3 regions of the Shewanella khirikhana genome follow, and region 1 is predicted to be linked to each of the others. Evidence: predicted binding sites of a transcription regulator. Region 1 holds the regulator's gene; each other region holds the start of a gene.
What was found. Region 1 encodes LexA, which represses DNA repair genes until DNA is damaged. Its sites were predicted from a motif close to TACTGTATNNNNATACAGTA; they were not measured.

Region 1 (5,796 bases):
GCCATATCCGGTGCGCCAATCATCATGGGGATCAGCCAGTTAGCCAAGCCGGTAAAGGCGGGCATTACCGCACCGAACACCATGATAAGACCGTGGACCGTGGTCATCTGGTTAAAAAAGTTGGGTTCAACCAGTTGCAGGCCGGGCTGAAACAATTCTGCCCGGATCACCATGGCCATGGCGCCGCCGGTAAGGAACATGATGAAACTGAACCAGAGGTAAAGGGTGCCTATGTCCTTGTGGTTGGTGGTTAAAATCCAACGCATTATGCCCTTGGCAGGGCCATGATGGTGTTCGTCATGGACGCCCTGATGGGTATCGTGGGTCGTGGTAGTCATTAGCGTTCCCCTACTTTCCATGATTGTTGACGTCGGTGGCCTGAACCGCATCGCCGGTGCTGTTGCCCCAGGCGTTGCGTTCATAAGTCACCACGGCGGCTATGTCCTGTGCCGACAGCTGGGCGCCGAAGGCTTGCATTGCGGTACCTGCCTTACCCTTGATAACGATATCCAGGTGGTCGGCAACGGGACCTGTGGCAATGGGACTGCCCTTCAGGGCGGGGAAGGCACCAGGTAAACCGGCACCATTGGGCTGGTGGCAGGCGACGCAGGCGGTCATATACACCTTTTCACCTCGGGCCATCAGCTCATCCATCGACAGTGGCTCATTGGACGCGGGTTCATCTGCAACCGCTGCTGTAGGTGAGGTTTCGCTGCCGGCAGATGGCTTGGTGGCCGCAGGCACCGTATTAACGGCAGGCTCAGAGCTTGAGGGGACTGCACTGGCAGCGCTATCAGGGCTGTGGCCATTTACGTCGGCCGCTTGCACTGTGTCACCGGTATTGTTACCCCAGGCATTGCGCTCATAGGTCACCACGGCTGCAATATCGGTGGCTGAAAGCTGCTTACCAAAGGCTTGCATGGCGGTGCCGGATTTGCCGTTAATCACTATCTCAAGGTGATTGGCTATCGCGCCTGTGGCGATTGCGCTGCCTTTCAAGGCCGGGAAGACCCCGGGCAAGCCTGCGCCATTGGGCTGGTGACAGGCGGCGCATGAAGCCAGATAGACTTTTTCGCCCTGGGCCATTAACTCCTCCATGGACAGGGTTTGATTGAGTGCAGCGGCAGCTTCTGCAGCCTGTGCGCTGGCTTTCTGCTTCTGGGTTTCTACCCAGGCATCAAACTCATCTTCAGCCAGTACCTGCACCACAATGGGCATAAAGCCATGGTCTTTGCCGCAAAGCTCGGCGCACTGGCCACGGTAAATGCCGGGTTTGTCTACCCGGGTCCAGGCTTCATTGATAAAGCCTGGATTGGCATCCTTTTTCACGGCGAAGGCGGGAACCCACCACGAGTGGATAACGTCGTCGGAAGTCATCAGGAAACGGACTTTACGATTGGTGGGCAGTACCAGCGGATTGTCGACTTCCAGCAGGTAATGCTCGCCCTTGGCTTCAGCACCTTCAATTTGCGCGCGGGGAGTAGCAAGAATGCTGTAGAAACCGAAGTCATGGTCGAAGTAATCGTAGCGCCATTTCCATTGGGAACCAGTGACCTTGATGGTCAGCTCAGCATTGGAAGGATCTTCCATGGCAATCAAGGTTTTGGTGGCCGGAATGGCCATGCCAACCAGGATCAGAAAGGGTACCAGGGTCCAGGCTATTTCTACTTTGGTACTTTCATGGAATTGGGCGGCGACGGCGCCTTTGGATTTGCGGTGGTTGATCATGGCGTAAATCATGGCGCCAAAAACCACCACACCTATGGCGCAGCAGATGTACAGGATGGTCATGTGCAGGCCATAAACCTTGCCACTGATCTCCGTTACGCCCTGCGTCATGTTTAGCGGCATGTCAGCCGCAAGGATTGGCGGGGCCAATAAAGCCGCCGCGATACAATACAACCAATGCTTCACAAGACATCTCCTCTGTCAATTGCATCAAGCAACTACAAAGAAAAGTCACACAGTAAGTCTCTGCTCTATGCAAACTCTTCAGTTCCCACAAAAAGCAACGATGACTTCAAAGTGCATTGGCGGTTTGATTGTTGATTAGGTATTTACAGCTCTCTTAACCACACTTGCACCTACAGCTGAATATATCGGTCTGATCCGCATTACCCATGGCGCAAGCCTCAGATACTGCGACGACATAATCGCCAGATATAACAAACGAATCGTTGTTCGCCTGAACTACATTACTTGCAGTTTAAATATTGATCAAGATCACTTTCTTTTCTAATTATCTGAAAAAATTATCGAAAAAAAGCCCCGAAAACGGGGCTGAAGGGGATGAAGCTGTGATTAGTGGAATTGGGCCGAGTGCCTGAGTATGGTGTTTGGCTCGGTTCTTCCTGGCAGGTTGTTGGCATGAGAGTGAGTATTTACATTTTCAAAAATCACTCCGAGGGCAACGGCATTTCGGGCGACCAGTTCAAGGCGGCGTTTGTCTCTGGCTTCCAGTGCATTGGTCCAGCACAGTACCGCGCTTGAGGTGCCATTGGTCAGGGCCTTTTCCATTGCCCAAAGAGTTTCAACTTCGTCCTTGGCATGCACCAGCAATACTCTATCCATACGAACACCAGCCTGAGCCAGCATGGCTTTAAGGCCAATGTTCGGCGGGCTGATAAGCACAATCCAGCGGCCTTCCAGGCTCAGGCGAGCCAGTTCCGGTGCCAGGTTGGCTAATTCATCACGACCCATGGAACAGGTTGAGCGGGTGAGCACCTGAGCCGGACCCATTGCGCTGCTTGCTGGAACATCTGTCCACAGGCCTGGATGGCGCGGTGCGTTGCCAAGGAGTTTGTTCATAGCCAGTCTCCGTTGCGGATAACCCCAACTGCCAGCCCTTCAATGGCGAGGCTTTGATGGGTCAGATCCACTTCAATGGGGGCAAAATCTTCGTTTTCGGCATGCAGATAAACCACATTGCCTTTCTTCTCGAACCGCTTCACGGTGACATCATCTTCAACCCGTGCTACGACAACCTGGCCATTACGGGCCTGATCCATTTTGTGCACGGCCAGCAGGTCGCCATCGAGAATACCTATGTCTTTCATACTGTCGCCGCGAACCCGCAGCAGAAAATCGGCCTGTGGGCGGAACATATTGGGGTCGACCTGGTAATACTGTTCGACATGTTCCTGCGCCAGAATAGGTTCACCCGCAGCCACCTGACCGATAAGTGGCAGACCGGGATCGGGCTGATCTTCCAGCTCGTCACCGGCGAGACGAATACCGCGGGAAGTGCCGGGCATAATCTCAATGCAGCCTTTTTTGGCTAACGCTTTGAGGTGTTCTTCGGCGGCATTGGCACTTTTAAAGCCAAGCCGGGTGGCAATTTCGGCCCGGGTTGGGGGCATGCCGGTTTCGGCGATATTGCGTTTGATCAGGTCCAGGATCTCGGCCTGGCGCGGCGTCAGCGGTCTCATGGGTGTTCCTGTTTTTCTATACAGTTACTGTTAGTATATACAGTATTTTTATCAGTGCAAGTATTAACCATTTTTCAGATTATTGGCGAAGGGATATGGCTGTCTGATATTCTATGCCGCTATTGATAGAAGCCAGGTCCCAAGAAAACAGCATGTCAGCACACGACTCTATTTGGTTTAAGTCTCTGCGTTGGATCCAGAAGCATCTGGTGCACACCATTGTGGTGCCGCAGGACCCCTTTGCCGATTTGAATCTGGATCCCGCCAGACCTTTGGTTTATGTGATGAAAACTGAGTCGGTGAGCGATATTGCCGCCCTCAATGAAATCACCGGCAAAATGGGGCTGCCCAGCCCTTACGAGCCCCTGAAACTCGACGGCGTGGAAACTCCCAGAATCGTTTGTCTCGAAGGCAGTAAGCCGCTGTTTGGCAAGCGTGAAAGCAACGAGCCTTTCCTGCAGACCTTCCTGCAATTGCTGGCTCTGCATCGTCAGCAAAAGGATCTCGATATCCAACTGGTGCCGGTAAGCCTGTATTGGGGCCGCACGCCAGGCAAAGAAGACGACAGTATGCGCGCCGCCGTGCTGGAGCGTGAAGATCCAACCTGGCTGCGTAAGTGCCTGATGATCCTGTTTTTAGGGCGTCATAACTTTGTGCAGTTCTCCCGCGCAGTGTCGCTGCGCAGCATGGCCGATGAACACGGCACCGATAAGCGTATTGCCCACAAATTGGCGCGGGTGGCGCGGGTGCATTTCCGCCGTCAGCGTAAAGTGATGACAGGCCCGGTGCTGCCGAATCGTCAGGCGATGTTCCACGCCCTGCTCAAGTCCGATAACCTCAAAAAGGCCATTGCCGAAGAGGCGGCCAGCAAAAAGATTTCCGAAGAAAAAGCCCGCGAGACTGCCATTGAGTATCTGGATGAAATCGCTGCAGATTACTCCGACAGCCTGGTGCGTATTGCCGAGCGTTTCCTTACCTGGCTTTGGAACAAGCTCTATAAAGGCATCAGCATCAAGGGTGCCGAGCAAATTCGTCAGCTGCACCACGATGGACATGAAATTGTCTACGTGCCCTGTCACCGCTCGCACATGGACTATTTGCTGTTGTCTTACATCCTGTATTACGAAGGCATGGTGCCGCCCCATATTGCCGCGGGTATCAACCTGAACTTCTGGCCTGCCGGTCCCATGTTCCGTCGTGGTGGCGCCTTCTTCATCCGCCGCAGTTTCAACGGTAACAAGCTCTATACCGCAGTGTTCCGAGAGTATCTGGATCAGCTGTTTGCCAAAGGCTATTCGGTGGAATACTTCACCGAAGGTGGCCGCTCCCGAACCGGTCGTCTGTTGGCACCCAAGACGGGCATGCTGGCGATGACGCTTTCCTCTGTGATTCGCGGTATCGAACGCCCGGTGACCCTGGTGCCCGTGTACCTTGGCTACGACCATGTGATGGAAGTGGCGACTTATCACAAGGAACTGTCGGGTAAGAAGAAAGAGAAAGAATCAGTGTGGCAGGTGTTTGGTGCCATCCGTAAGCTTGGCAACTTCGGCCGTGGTTATGTGAACTTCGGCGAGCCTATTACCCTGCAAAACTTTCTCACCGAGAAGGTGCCCGATTGGCGCGAGCAGGTGAGCGAAGATCCCGACCAGAAGCCAAGCTGGCTGACCCCTGTGGTGAACTCCTTGGCCAATCGGGTGATGACCCGTATCAACAACGCCGCCGCCGCGAGCTCGGTTACTTTGTCGAGCATGGTGCTGCTGGCCTCAGAGCAAAATGCGCTGGAGCGCGGTCAGCTTGAGCGTCAGATTGACCTCTACCTGAACCTCCTGAAAACCGTGCCTTACACCGGCTATGCCTCTGTAACCGAGGGCAGTGGTAAAGATTTGGTTGAGCGCGGCCTTGAGCTGAATAAGCTGGTGGAAACCCGTGATGATTTAGGCTCCATCATTTCCATTGAAGATGGTCAGGCCATTTCAATGACTTATTATCGCAACAATATCATCCACTTATTTGTGATCCCGTCGCTGCTTGCCACCATCATGGTGCGCCATGAGCGGATATCCCGTGCAGACCTGCATGAAATGGTGGCCGAATGTTATCCACTGCTCAAGGCTGAGCTGTTTATGGGCATTCAGGATTTGCCTGCCTATGTAGATGCGCTGGTAGATGCCTTTGTTGCCGAGGGGCTGATCCAGGGTGACAGCGAGCTTGCACTGGTAGACGATCGCATTGCGCAGCTGTTGCTGCTTGCCGGCGTGGTCTCAGAGACCCTCAAGCGCTATGCGGTGATCTTCAACCTGCTGGCCGAATCGCCGGATATGGAGCGTTCTGACCTTGAGCATCACAGCCATCGCCTTGCCAGCCGTCT
Region 2 (5,796 bases), 1.6 Mb from region 1:
CAACGCAATCTCGATGCCACTCAGCTCTATCTGAGCGAGATAGGCTTTTCCCCACTGCTCACTGCGGAAGAAGAAGTCTATTACTCCCGCAAAGCACTTCGCGGCTGCGAGAAATCTCGCAATCGTATGATTGAAAGCAACCTCCGTTTGGTAGTGAAAATAGCGCGTCGCTACAACAATCGCGGTTTGGCTCTGCTTGATCTTATCGAAGAAGGTAACCTTGGCCTGATCCGGGCCGTCGAAAAGTTTGACCCTGAACGGGGCTTCCGTTTCTCTACCTATGCGACCTGGTGGATCCGTCAGACCATTGAGCGCGCCATCATGAATCAGACCCGTACCATACGTCTGCCGATTCACGTGGTAAAAGAGCTCAATGTGTATCTGCGCACCGCAAGGGAGCTGGCGCACAAGCTGGATCACGAACCCACAGCGGAAGAAATTGCCGCCAAACTGGATTTGCCCAGCGTCGAAGTCAGTCGGATGTTGAAACTGAACGAGAAAATTACTTCGGTCGACATTCCCCTTGGCGGTGACAACGACAAGGCGCTGCTGGATGTATTGCCGGATGATGACTCAGTAGGCCCTGACTATAAGGTTCAGGATGAAGACATCTCCAACTCAGTAGTGAACTGGCTCAATGAGCTCAACACCAAGCAGCGCGAAGTGCTGGCACGCCGTTTTGGATTACTTGGCTATGAGCCCTCAACCCTGGAAGACGTAGGCGCTGAAATTGGCCTGACCCGTGAACGGGTGCGGCAAATTCAGGTAGAAGCCCTGAAACGCCTGCGGGATATTTTGAGTGCCCAGGGGCTGTCAGTAGAGGCTTTGTTCAGAAACTGACGTTCCCTATTCACGCCATAAAAAAACGCCTCTGTTTTCAATAGAAACGAGGCGTTTTTTAATGTGTCTTAATTAGCGCTGCTATTTACACTCGCCACTTACATCAAGCGCTTCAGTTCATAAATCAGCTCAAGTGCGGCCCTTGGGGTCAAGTCGTCGGCAACAATTCGCTCGAGCCTTGCTTCCACAGCAGAAGGCTCAGGCAGGGCGGCTGACAGTGGCAAGCTTTGCTGCGCTGGGTTGCCTGACTGATGGTCGCGGCTTTCCAGTTGATGCAGCTTATGTTTAGCGGCCTTGATGACATTTGCCGGAACCCCGGCAAGTGCCGCCACCTGCAGACCATAACTCTTGCTGGCAGCGCCCTCCTGAACGGCGTGCATAAAGGCGATGGTATCTTCATGCTCAATGGCATCCAGATGCACGTTGTGCACCCCGGGCAGCAATTCTGGCAGCTGGGTCAGCTCAAAATAGTGGGTCGCGAACAAGGTCATGGCGCCAAGTTTCTGTGCCAGGTATTCCGCCGCTGACCAAGCCAGTGACATCCCATCATAGGTGGAGGTACCGCGGCCAATCTCATCCATCAACACCAGGCTGTTTGCCGTGGCGTTGTGCAGGATGTTGGCAGTTTCCGTCATCTCCACCATAAAGGTCGAGCGCCCGGACGCCAGGTCATCACTGGCACCAATGCGGGTGAAAATTCTGTCCACCGGACCAATCAGTGCACGTTCCGCAGGTACAAAACTGCCGATATGCGCCATCAGGGTAATGAGCGCGACCTGACGCATATAAGTGGATTTACCGCCCATGTTGGGGCCGGTCACAATCAACATACGGCGCTGGCTGGACAACTCTACTGGGTTCGGGATGAAGGGGCTTTGGCTGACCCGCTCAACCACGGGGTGACGACCTGCTTCAATCAGGATCCCGGTGGTGTCGCTGAGTTCCGGGCAGTGATAGTTGAAGATATCGGCTCTATCGGCAAAGTTTGCCAGCACATCGAGCTCAGAGGCGGCGCGGGCAAAGTCCTGCAATTCCTGAAGCTTGGGCAATATCAAATCAAACAGCTCTTCCCACAGCTGCTTTTCAAGCGCCAGTGCCTTGCCCTGGCTGGAGAGCACCTTCTCTTCGTACTCTTTAAGCTCAGGAGTGATGTAGCGCTCGGTGTTTTTCAACGTCTGGCGACGCTGATAAGCAAGAGGCACCAGGGCTGATTGCGCTCGGCTGACTTCGATGTAGTAGCCGTGAACCCGGTTGAAGCCAACCTTGAGCGTGGCGATGCCGGTTCGCTCTTTTTCACGCAGCTCCATCTGCTCCAGATAGTCGATGCCGCCATCGCTGAGTTTGCGCCACTCATCCAGTTCACTGTGGTAGCCTTCGCGAATGACGCCGCCATCACGGATAAGTACCGGCGGATTATCCACAATTGCGCGGCTAAGCAGTTCATATTCCTCGGGGAAGTCACCCAGAAGAATATTGAGTGACTTCAGATGGCGCGACTCACAGCGCTGCACGCGCTCGCGGATAAGCGGCAAAATTCCGAGGGCATCTCTTAACCGGGCGAAGTCCCGCGGGCGGGCGCTTCGCAGCGCCAGACGCGCCAGAATACGCTCGATATCGCCAAGGGCTTTAAGTTCTGCACGAAGATCGTCGTAGAGTCCGGTTTCCAGCAATTCCTGCACTGCCTGCTGGCGACCACGAATGGTATCGTGGCAGCGCAGTGGCTGGTGGATCCAGCGCTGCAGCATCCGACTGCCCATGGCGGTGACTGTGTTATCCAGCACGCTGGCAAGGGTGTTTTCCCGCGAGCCCGACAGGCTGATGGTCAGTTCCAGATTGCGGCGGGTGGCCGCATCCAGAATGATGCTATCGCCCTGATTGAAGCGCGCGATGGAATTGATATGGGGCAGGGCGGTGCGCTGAGTGTCTTTAACGTATTGCATCAGACAGCCTGCGGCCTGCAGCGACAGGCGGGCGTCGGTAATGCCAAAGCCACGCAGATCGCGGGTACCAAACTGCTCAAGCAGCAGCTTGATGCAGGTATCGTAGTCAAACTCCCACTCGGGGCGGCGGCGCTTGCCCTTGATATGATTAATCAGCGCCATATCGGCAAAGTCTTCGCTGTATAAAAGCTCTGCCGGACAGGTGCGCTGAAGCTCGGCCTCAAGCGCTTCACGGCTTGGTAATTCAGCAATGACAAAGCGGCCGGATGCCACATCCAGAGTGGCAAAACCATAACCCACCTTGCCCTGGTAAACCGCAGCCAGCAGATTATCCTGGCGCTCCTGCAGCAGCGCTTCATCGGTAAGCGTACCCGGCGTGACGACGCGTACCACTTTACGTTCTACCGGGCCTTTTGAGGTGGCCGGGTCGCCTATTTGCTCACAAATGGCAACCGACTGACCCAATTGCACCAACTTGGCCAGATAGCCTTCCACCGCATGATAGGGGATACCCGCCATGGGGATAGGATCGCCGCCGCTCTTGCCGCGGGCAGTCAGTGAAATGGCCAGCATTTCCGAGGCACGCTTGGCATCATCGTAAAAGAGTTCATAAAAGTCGCCCATACGATAAAACAGCAGCATGTCGGGGTGCGCTGCCTTCATGGTCAGATACTGACGCATCATTGGGGTGTGTTTTTCGAGATCAAGCAGGTCTGTGCTGTTCATTGCCACTCTGTTATTGCGATGGGGCTTGTCTGGTCAAGCCGCGGGTAAAGCCTATGGGCGCCCAGTCTACCAAGTTTTTCGCTAAAGTGATCCTTTTCAATTCAAGGTGATGAAACAGTGGATTTCTGCGCCGCTGAAAATTATTTCATCCAGGGGTTGATACTGTATGATTGTACAGTATACTAGCTTTCAATATGTACAAATACACAGGGCTTTTGCCTGAACCGCATTAACCGTTGCGTCTTCACAGCGCCAGCTGTGTGTGAGAGGGAACAATGAAAATCGATCCAAATAAAGAGAAAGCACTTGCCGCCGTTCTTGGCCAAATTGAAAAGCAGTTTGGTAAAGGCTCCATCATGAAGCTGGGTGAAGACCGCTCCATGGATGTGGAAACCATCTCCACCGGCTCGCTGTCTCTGGACGTGGCGTTGGGTGCCGGCGGTCTGCCAATGGGCCGTATTGTAGAAATCTATGGTCCTGAATCATCAGGTAAAACTACCCTGACTCTGGAAGTGATTGCTGCGGCTCAGCGTGCAGGCAAAGTGTGCGCCTTTATCGATGCTGAACACGCCCTCGACCCTGTATATGCCCGTAAGCTCGGCGTAGATATCGACAACCTGCTGTGTTCTCAGCCAGACACGGGTGAACAGGCGCTGGAAATCTGTGATGCGCTGACCCGCAGTGGCGCCGTAGACGTTATCATCGTCGACTCGGTTGCTGCACTGGTTCCTAAAGCGGAAATCGAAGGTGAAATCGGTGACTCTCACGTAGGCCTTGCGGCCCGTATGATGAGTCAGGCGATGCGTAAGCTTGCCGGTAACCTCAAGCAGTCCAACACCCTGCTGATTTTCATCAACCAAATCCGTATGAAGATTGGTGTGATGTTCGGTAACCCAGAAACCACTACCGGTGGTAACGCCCTGAAATTCTACGCATCCGTGCGTTTGGATATCCGCCGTACCGGTGCCATTAAAGAAGGCGACGAAGTGGTGGGTAACGAAACCCGCGTGAAAGTGGTTAAGAACAAGATTGCTGCACCTTTCCGTCAGGCTGACTTCCAGATCCTTTACGGCCAGGGCATTAACCGTACCGGTGAGCTGGTTGACCTGGGTGTACTGCACAAACTGATTGAGAAATCCGGTGCCTGGTACAGCTACAAGGGCGACAAGATTGGTCAGGGCCGTGCCAACGCGACCAAGTTCCTGGCCGAAAACGGTGAAATCGCTGCCGAGATTGAAAAGTCACTGCGCGATCTGCTGCTGTCTCACACCAGCTCTGCTGAAGCGACCAGCGCCGAAGGCGATGAAAACATCGACTTCGAAACCGGAGAAGTGTTCTGAGTCAGGAACTGATGAATCACGCACTGGCATCCCTTGCCAGGCGTGATCACAGCCGTAACGAACTCAAGCTTAAACTGCTCGCCAAGGGGCATGAGGCCCTCGAGATTGAGCGAGTACTGGATGAGTGTGAAGCCAAAGGCTACCTGAATGACAGTCGCTATGGTGCATCAGTTGTCCGCTCGTCAGTACTGAAAGGCCATGGCGCTGCCCGAGCGCGTCAGGCCATGATAGCCAAGGGATTGGATAAAGAGGTTATCCAAACCAACCTCGAAGGCTGTGATGTGGATTGGTATGCCCAAGCCAGGGCAAAGGCGCTGAAAAAGTTTGGTGCCACCAAACCTGTCGATGCCAAAGACAGGGCGAAACGCATCCGCTACCTTGCGGGGCAGGGATTCAGTTTCGATGAAATATCCCACGCGTTGGATTTTGACCCTTACGATATGGATTAAAGACCGCACCCGAGGCGGTCTTTTTTATTTTAGTCAGCCTTGCCCGCTGACTTTGTTTCCCGAGTGATTGAGACCCCAAACTCCTACCCCGATTGACCCGGATTTCGCGGCCTGTGCGCTATCTTATTCGAAACTCTTGAGGTTATAATGAGCCCCAAATTTTTGTCGGCAGCCCGTGGAAGTGGCTGCGGCTTGTCGTATCAGGCTTATCCAACTCAGGACGTTTTCATGTATCAAACCACAGCCGCGCTTCGCAGTGCTTTTCTCGAGTATTTCAGGCAGCAGGGTCACCAGGTAGTAGACAGCAGCTCTCTGGTTCCCGGTAATGATCCAACACTGCTGTTCACCAACGCCGGTATGAACCAGTTCAAAGACTGTTTCCTTGGCATGGAAAAGCGCAGCTACGTTCGCGCCGCGACCGCACAGCGCTGCGTTCGCGCCGGTGGTAAGCATAACGACCTGGACAACGTGGGTTACACCGCCCGTCACCACACCTTCTTC
Region 3 (5,796 bases), 1.6 Mb from region 1:
TGGGACGAAGTGGCAGGGCTGCTTATCACCATGATTGCTGCGCCTGCCGGTATTGTCTGGCTGCTGGTGGGTTTTGTGCTGTTTCGCATTTTCGATATCCTTAAGCCCTGGCCTATTCGGGTGCTGGATGCCAGGGTACATGGCGGGCTTGGGATCATGGCTGATGATGTACTGGCCGGGCTGTTTGCCCTGGCGTGCCTCCATGGGCTGGCATACTTTTTCGCCTGAGCCTGTCAGCTGGCACAGCTAACTTCAGTACAAAATAAAGGGCGCTTAGGCGCCCTTTGTCGTAGTGAGCTGAGTAACCCGCCGATGCTATGAATGGCTTACAGGATACTTGCCTGGGGCATCTGAGCCGCCCTGTAAAACGTCACTAACCTCTTGAATTTCACACCTCACTCGCGACTGCGACCTCAGATTTGCCACAGAGTGAATGCCAGGCGGCAACGGCGTCTGGCGCACCATTCTTAAACCCTATGTAGGTGTTCAACTTCACGGCGATGGGGCTTAGGCTTTCGTTGCAGGTGGCGGTCGGGATTTCTATCAGATGCAGTCCGCCAAGGCAGCAGGTGTGCAGCAAATCGACCAGTCGGCCGCTGCTGTCGCACTGGTGATAATGTCCGCCATAGGCTGCTATCAAACTCGCTGGACTGAAGTTTTCATCGTTGCAGTGATAGATGGGGGCATCGCCTGCTTTACCCAAATGAAACAGGTTATTGCGCATGTAGAGAATGATGAGGTTTGCGCGCTGTTTTTGAAGGTTTATCAGCTCATTACACTGAAAGTTAAAGCCGCCGTCACCGGTGATGAGCAGAATAGGTTGACGACTGTTTTTAACGGCAAGTTCATCGGCAATGGCCCGTGCGTAGGGCAGGCTGGTGCCCATGGCGGCGTACCAGGGATTGGCAAGAAAGCTTCTGCCCAGATCTGAGCTTCTGGCTTCAAGGGCAAAGGCGGCAAAAAGGGCATTGCCCACTTCAGGCACCAAAATCAGGTCCTGGCCGGCGCTGCGCTGAAAATAGTTGATGGTGTCTGCGAGGTTGGCGTAACTGAGCCTTGCTTCTCCAGGGCTGCTTTCTTCAGTAAGCTCGGCTGGTGGCAACAATCCTGCCAGCCCAAGATTTCGCACTGGAAGTTTCGCTCGTTCCAGCTCATCGATTACCGCCAATAAATCCAGTTCACTGCGAGCCGTGCCTTTAAGCACAGTTTTATTGGGGTGCATGTCTATGGCGTGGGTGCCACTGGCAAAGGCATTGTTGGTATCTGAGTCATAAATCGCGGTGCCAAGCTCCAATACATAGTCTGCGTGGCGGTCTATGTATTCCTGCCCGCGGCAGGCGCTGAATACGCCATTGTAGGCGCCAAGGCACAGGGGATGGGATTCATCTACCATGCCCTTAGCGAACCAACTGGTGGCGTAAGGCAGCCCCAATCGCTGGCAAAAGGCCACCACCCGGGTCAGTAGTGCAGGGTTCATTCTGAGCCGCTCACCCAGGTAAAGCAAAGGCGCACGGGCTCGAATTAGCCGCTCGGTGATGTCGCTTGCAATAAGCTCAGAGCCTTCCAGACCAAGACGGGTATATGCGCTGAGCGCTTGCAGGGAGGAGGGAAGCCTGAGTGTTTGGGTAGGCATATTCACCAGATCCCGTGGCACTTCAATATATACCGGCTGACGGGTTTGCACGGCATCACTTACCAGCTCAAAAAAGCGTGCTGCGGCCACATTGGGTTGCCCCTGATGACGCTGTCCCTGAAGCCGCTCGGCTCTGATCCCAAGCGCCTTAAATGCATTGAGCGCGGCATTAACATCGGTATGCCAGCCACAGGCGGGATGCACCATATGATGCAGTGCCTGACCGTGGATTTCGCCTTCTCCTGGTGCACCGGACAGAAAAATCACCGGCAGGCCTTCGGTGCGGGCAAGGGCTGCTGCCGACACACAAGGCAGGCTGCCGACGGTGTAGGTGGTCAGGCAGGCGCCAAGGCCGGTTAACTCGGCCTGGGCACAGGCGCTAAAACCCGCGTGCATTTCATTGCTCGAAGGCTGCACGCTGATGCTTGGGTCCAGCGCATTGATAAGGTTGGCAACAAAGTCGCCGCCGACACCGTAGATGCGTTCGAGTCCGAAAAATGTCAGCACTTCACACAGGCTTTGCCCCAGGGTGGGTAACTGCGCACGGTAGGCGTTACCGAGATTTTGACTGATGGCGTCCATCGCTTGTCCCGTTGAAAACACAATGGCATCAGCTTAGAGGGCACATTCCTGGCGGGTGTTGATGTAGATCAGTTCTGACAACAAGCCCCGGATGAACGACTGTCACCGGGGCTTGACAATAGAAAGGGCTTTTTAGCTAACCATCTGACTTTTATGGTGTAATAAGTGGCATTTTGCGGTTACGCCCCTTGCAGCAACTCGCGGGCATTGGCCAGCGTGTTACTGGTGATGGTGTCGCCACCCAGCAACCTTGCCAATTCCTGCACCCGCTGCTCTTTGTCCAGCGGTTGCATGGAGGTCTCGGTTTGCCCGCCCTTGCTGGTTTTGTTGACGAACATATGTTGATGGCCGTTACCTGCAACCTGCGGCAGGTGCGTGACACAAAACACCTGAGTTGCTTCGCCCAGTGAACGCAGCATGCGACCCACAACGGCGGCGGTGGGGCCGGAGATCCCTACATCCACTTCGTCGAAAATCAGTGTCGGTGTGGACACCTTCTTGGCGGTGATCACCTGAATACCCAATCCAATGCGGCTGAGCTCACCACCGGAGGCGACCTTGGCCAGCGGCGATAACGGCTGGCCGGGGTTGGTGGTTACCAGAAACTCGACACTGTCACTGCCGCTGGGGCTTAGCATCTTGTCGTTGAAACTGACTTCAATGGTGAACTTGCCCTTGGGCATATTCAGCTCCTGAATAGAAGCTGTCACCAGCTTGTCGAGCTCTTTGGCGTAACGGCTGCGGCTCTGGCTCAGTTTTTGGGCGTGATTGAGATAAGCCTCGCGGCTGGTGATCACCTGCTGTTTCAGCTCATCGAGCTGGGCTTCATCTGAATCTAACCCGGCAAGTTCCTGCGCCAGCTCCTGATGATGCGCCGCCAGCTTGTCGGCTGCCACATGGTGCTTACGCGCCAGGGTCATGGCCTTGGACAAACGTTCTTCCAGCGCGGCAAAGTGCTCTGGGTCCAGCTCAAGGTTGGACAGGTAGCGGCCAAGCTCGCTGCTGCTTTCCTGTACCTGAATAAAGGCATCATTAAGCATATTGCCGATGGGCGCCAGGCTTGGGTCGAGGGACTCCAGGGTGGCTGCCAGTGACAATGCCCGGTTCAGCAGTGACTCTATATTGCCTTCATCGGATTCACTCAGAAGCGATAAGGTGTGCTGGCAGTCCTCAATCAGCGCTGTGCCATTGGCCAGGCGTTTGTGCTCGGCCTCGATTTGTTCGAACTCACCTTCGGCGAGGGCAAACTCATCCAGCTCTTCAACCTGATATTGCAGCAACTGCTTACGGGCGATGCGCTCTTGCTGGCTTTGCTCGAGTTGTCTGAGTTCGGATTCAACCTGACGGCAGCGCTGATAGGCACTGGCGACCGATTCCTGCAACATGCGGTGGTTGGCATAGCTGTCGAGCAGTTGTAATTGGTGCTCATTTTTCAGCAGCGCGTGGTGGGCATGCTGACCATGAATACCCACTAAATACTGACCGAGGGCCTTTAACTGTGATAAGGGCACCGGATTACCGTTGATGTAAGCGCGGGAGCGGCCATCGGCGGTAATGGTGCGTCTGAGGATGCATTCATCTTCCAGCTCAAGATCGTTATCTTCCAGCCAGCGGCGGGCTAAAGGCACATCGTCCAGTGAGAAGCGGGCACTGACTTCGGTTTTTGAAGCGCCCGGGCGCACGGCGGCGGCATCGGCCCTGTTACCCAAACACAGACCAAGGGCATCGATGGCGATGGACTTACCGGCACCGGTCTCGCCGGTAATGCTGGTCATGCCGGGGCGGAAATCCAGTTCCAGAAATCTGACGATGGCAAAATTATTGATGCTGAGCTGACAAAGCATGATGGCAATCCTGTGTGATACGTCACCAAACCACTGTATTGATAAACAGTATATACTGATTTTTTGTACAGTAAATCTTTGCAAACATCCCGATGAAAATATTTTTTATCGTTTTGATTAAACGATGAATTTAAGTCCGCTTGCCAACATCGGCAGGCTGAGCAGGGTTAACACTGTACCTGTTACTATGCCGCGGGCGGTTTGTTTATCCAAGGTTTGGTCGCGGTAGGCCAGCAAATACACACTGGCGGCCGTTGGCATGGCGGCCAGCAGCACGCCCATGATCAGAAGCTCTGACGACACCCCCAGCATGGCCAGCAGACCAAGCGCCAGCAGCGGCTGGATAGCCAGTTTTGCCAGGTTGATGGGCCAGAAGGGTAAATCTTTTGCTGCCAGTGGTGGCTCTTTGAGTGAGCGGGCCAGGGCTATGCCGATTGCAAACAGGGCGCAGGGGCTGGAGCTTTGGCCGACAATCCTCACCAGGGTTTCGACTGAAGCTGGCAATATGAGCTCAAGATACGAGGCCAAAACCCCTAATGCGCTGCCAAGTACAATGGGATTTTTGCCCACTACTTTGGCCATCAGCCACAGGCGCTGAATGGGCGGCAGTGACTCGTGCACCAGCCTTAGCTGCACCACGGTGACGGCAAACATCAGCACCGATAACAGGCTCGCCACTGCAGCGGCCATCATGGCGGTGTTATTACCTGGGTAGAGCGCCATTAATACCGGAATGCCAATAAAGGCGGTGTTGCCGAAGGTGGCTGCCAGCGCACGGATAGCGGCGGGACGCGCTTTTCCTTCGGCGCGGCAATAGATTCGATACACGCTGAAGTAGGTCAGCGCCATCGCGCCGAGATAACCAAGCACAAAGCCTGGGTTCATGATGTCATCGAAGGGCGTGGCGGCCAGGCTTATGAATAAAATGGCCGGAAATGCCACAAAGTACACGTATTGATTCAGCACCCCTTCCACCGGCCTTGGCAGGATGCGATTGCACAGGGCGCCGGCTGCCATAATGGCAATCACGGCGAGGAGCGGCAAAAGCAGTTGCGACATACAGGCCTCTTGGGGTCACAAATTCGGTAGGGGGATCACGCGTAAGGGGCAAATTAGCATATGATAAAGCGGCCTGACCATTGGCAGTTGGTCGCAGTAACAAAGGAGTGCGGGTGATGAGAGAGCATCCCGGCAGCGAACTTGAGCTGATTTATCTGTTTGTGCAGTTGGTGGATGCCGGCAGCCTGTCGGCACTGGCGATGCGCCTCGACATGCCGGTGGCTACCGTGAGCCGCAAGTTATCCCGCCTCGAGCAAAGCCGCGGTCGTCAGCTGCTGATGCGTAGTACCCGCAAAATCCGCCTCACCGAAGAGGGCATGGCGTTGTACGAGCGTTATCGGGCACTGGTGAGCGCCGTGGATACCTTGTATGGCGGCGGTGAAGATTTGCTGGAAGGCACGTTGAGGATTGCCGCGCCCATTTCCATTGTCTCGATGATCTTTATGAAGACCATCAACGAGTTTCGTCGCACTTATCCGGGCATTCGACTGCACATTACCCAGAAAAACGAGGTAGTGGATCTTATCGATAAGGGGATCGACATTGCCATTGTTGGCGGCATTCAGCCGGACTCATCCTGGGTGGCTGTGCCGCTGGGCACCTTGGATTATCGGCTGGTTGCGTCACCTGCCTACATTGAGGCCCGGGGCAAGCCTCAGCATCCCAGTGCGCTGGCAA

Region 2: a site for LexA is predicted at 3,667-3,686, ahead of recA (recombinase RecA). Genes of this name have one in related genera too.
Region 3: a site for LexA is predicted at 4,091-4,110, ahead of recN (DNA repair protein RecN). Genes of this name have one in related genera too.

Annotation. Positions count from the first base shown of each region.
Region 1 covers NZ_CP020373.1:3,881,998-3,887,793, reverse strand. Annotated here, with positions in the region: gene ctaD (cytochrome c oxidase subunit I) at 1-338, opposite strand, end outside; gene coxB (cytochrome c oxidase subunit II) at 349-1,914, opposite strand; gene STH12_RS17050 (cell division inhibitor SulA) at 2,302-2,808, opposite strand; gene lexA (transcriptional repressor LexA) at 2,805-3,428, opposite strand; gene plsB (glycerol-3-phosphate 1-O-acyltransferase PlsB) at 3,581-5,796, shown strand, end outside.
Region 2 covers NZ_CP020373.1:675,986-681,781, forward strand. Annotated here, with positions in the region: gene rpoS (RNA polymerase sigma factor RpoS) at 1-840, shown strand, start outside; gene mutS (DNA mismatch repair protein MutS) at 939-3,506, opposite strand; gene recA (recombinase RecA) at 3,782-4,846, shown strand; gene STH12_RS02905 (regulatory protein RecX) at 4,858-5,295, shown strand; gene alaS (alanine--tRNA ligase) at 5,524-5,796, shown strand, end outside.
Region 3 covers NZ_CP020373.1:652,747-658,542, forward strand. Annotated here, with positions in the region: gene STH12_RS02790 (phosphatidylglycerophosphatase A family protein) at 1-228, shown strand, start outside; gene STH12_RS02795 (thiamine pyrophosphate-binding protein) at 389-2,215, opposite strand; gene recN (DNA repair protein RecN) at 2,395-4,059, opposite strand; gene STH12_RS02805 (AEC family transporter) at 4,177-5,118, opposite strand; gene STH12_RS02810 (LysR family transcriptional regulator) at 5,235-5,796, shown strand, end outside.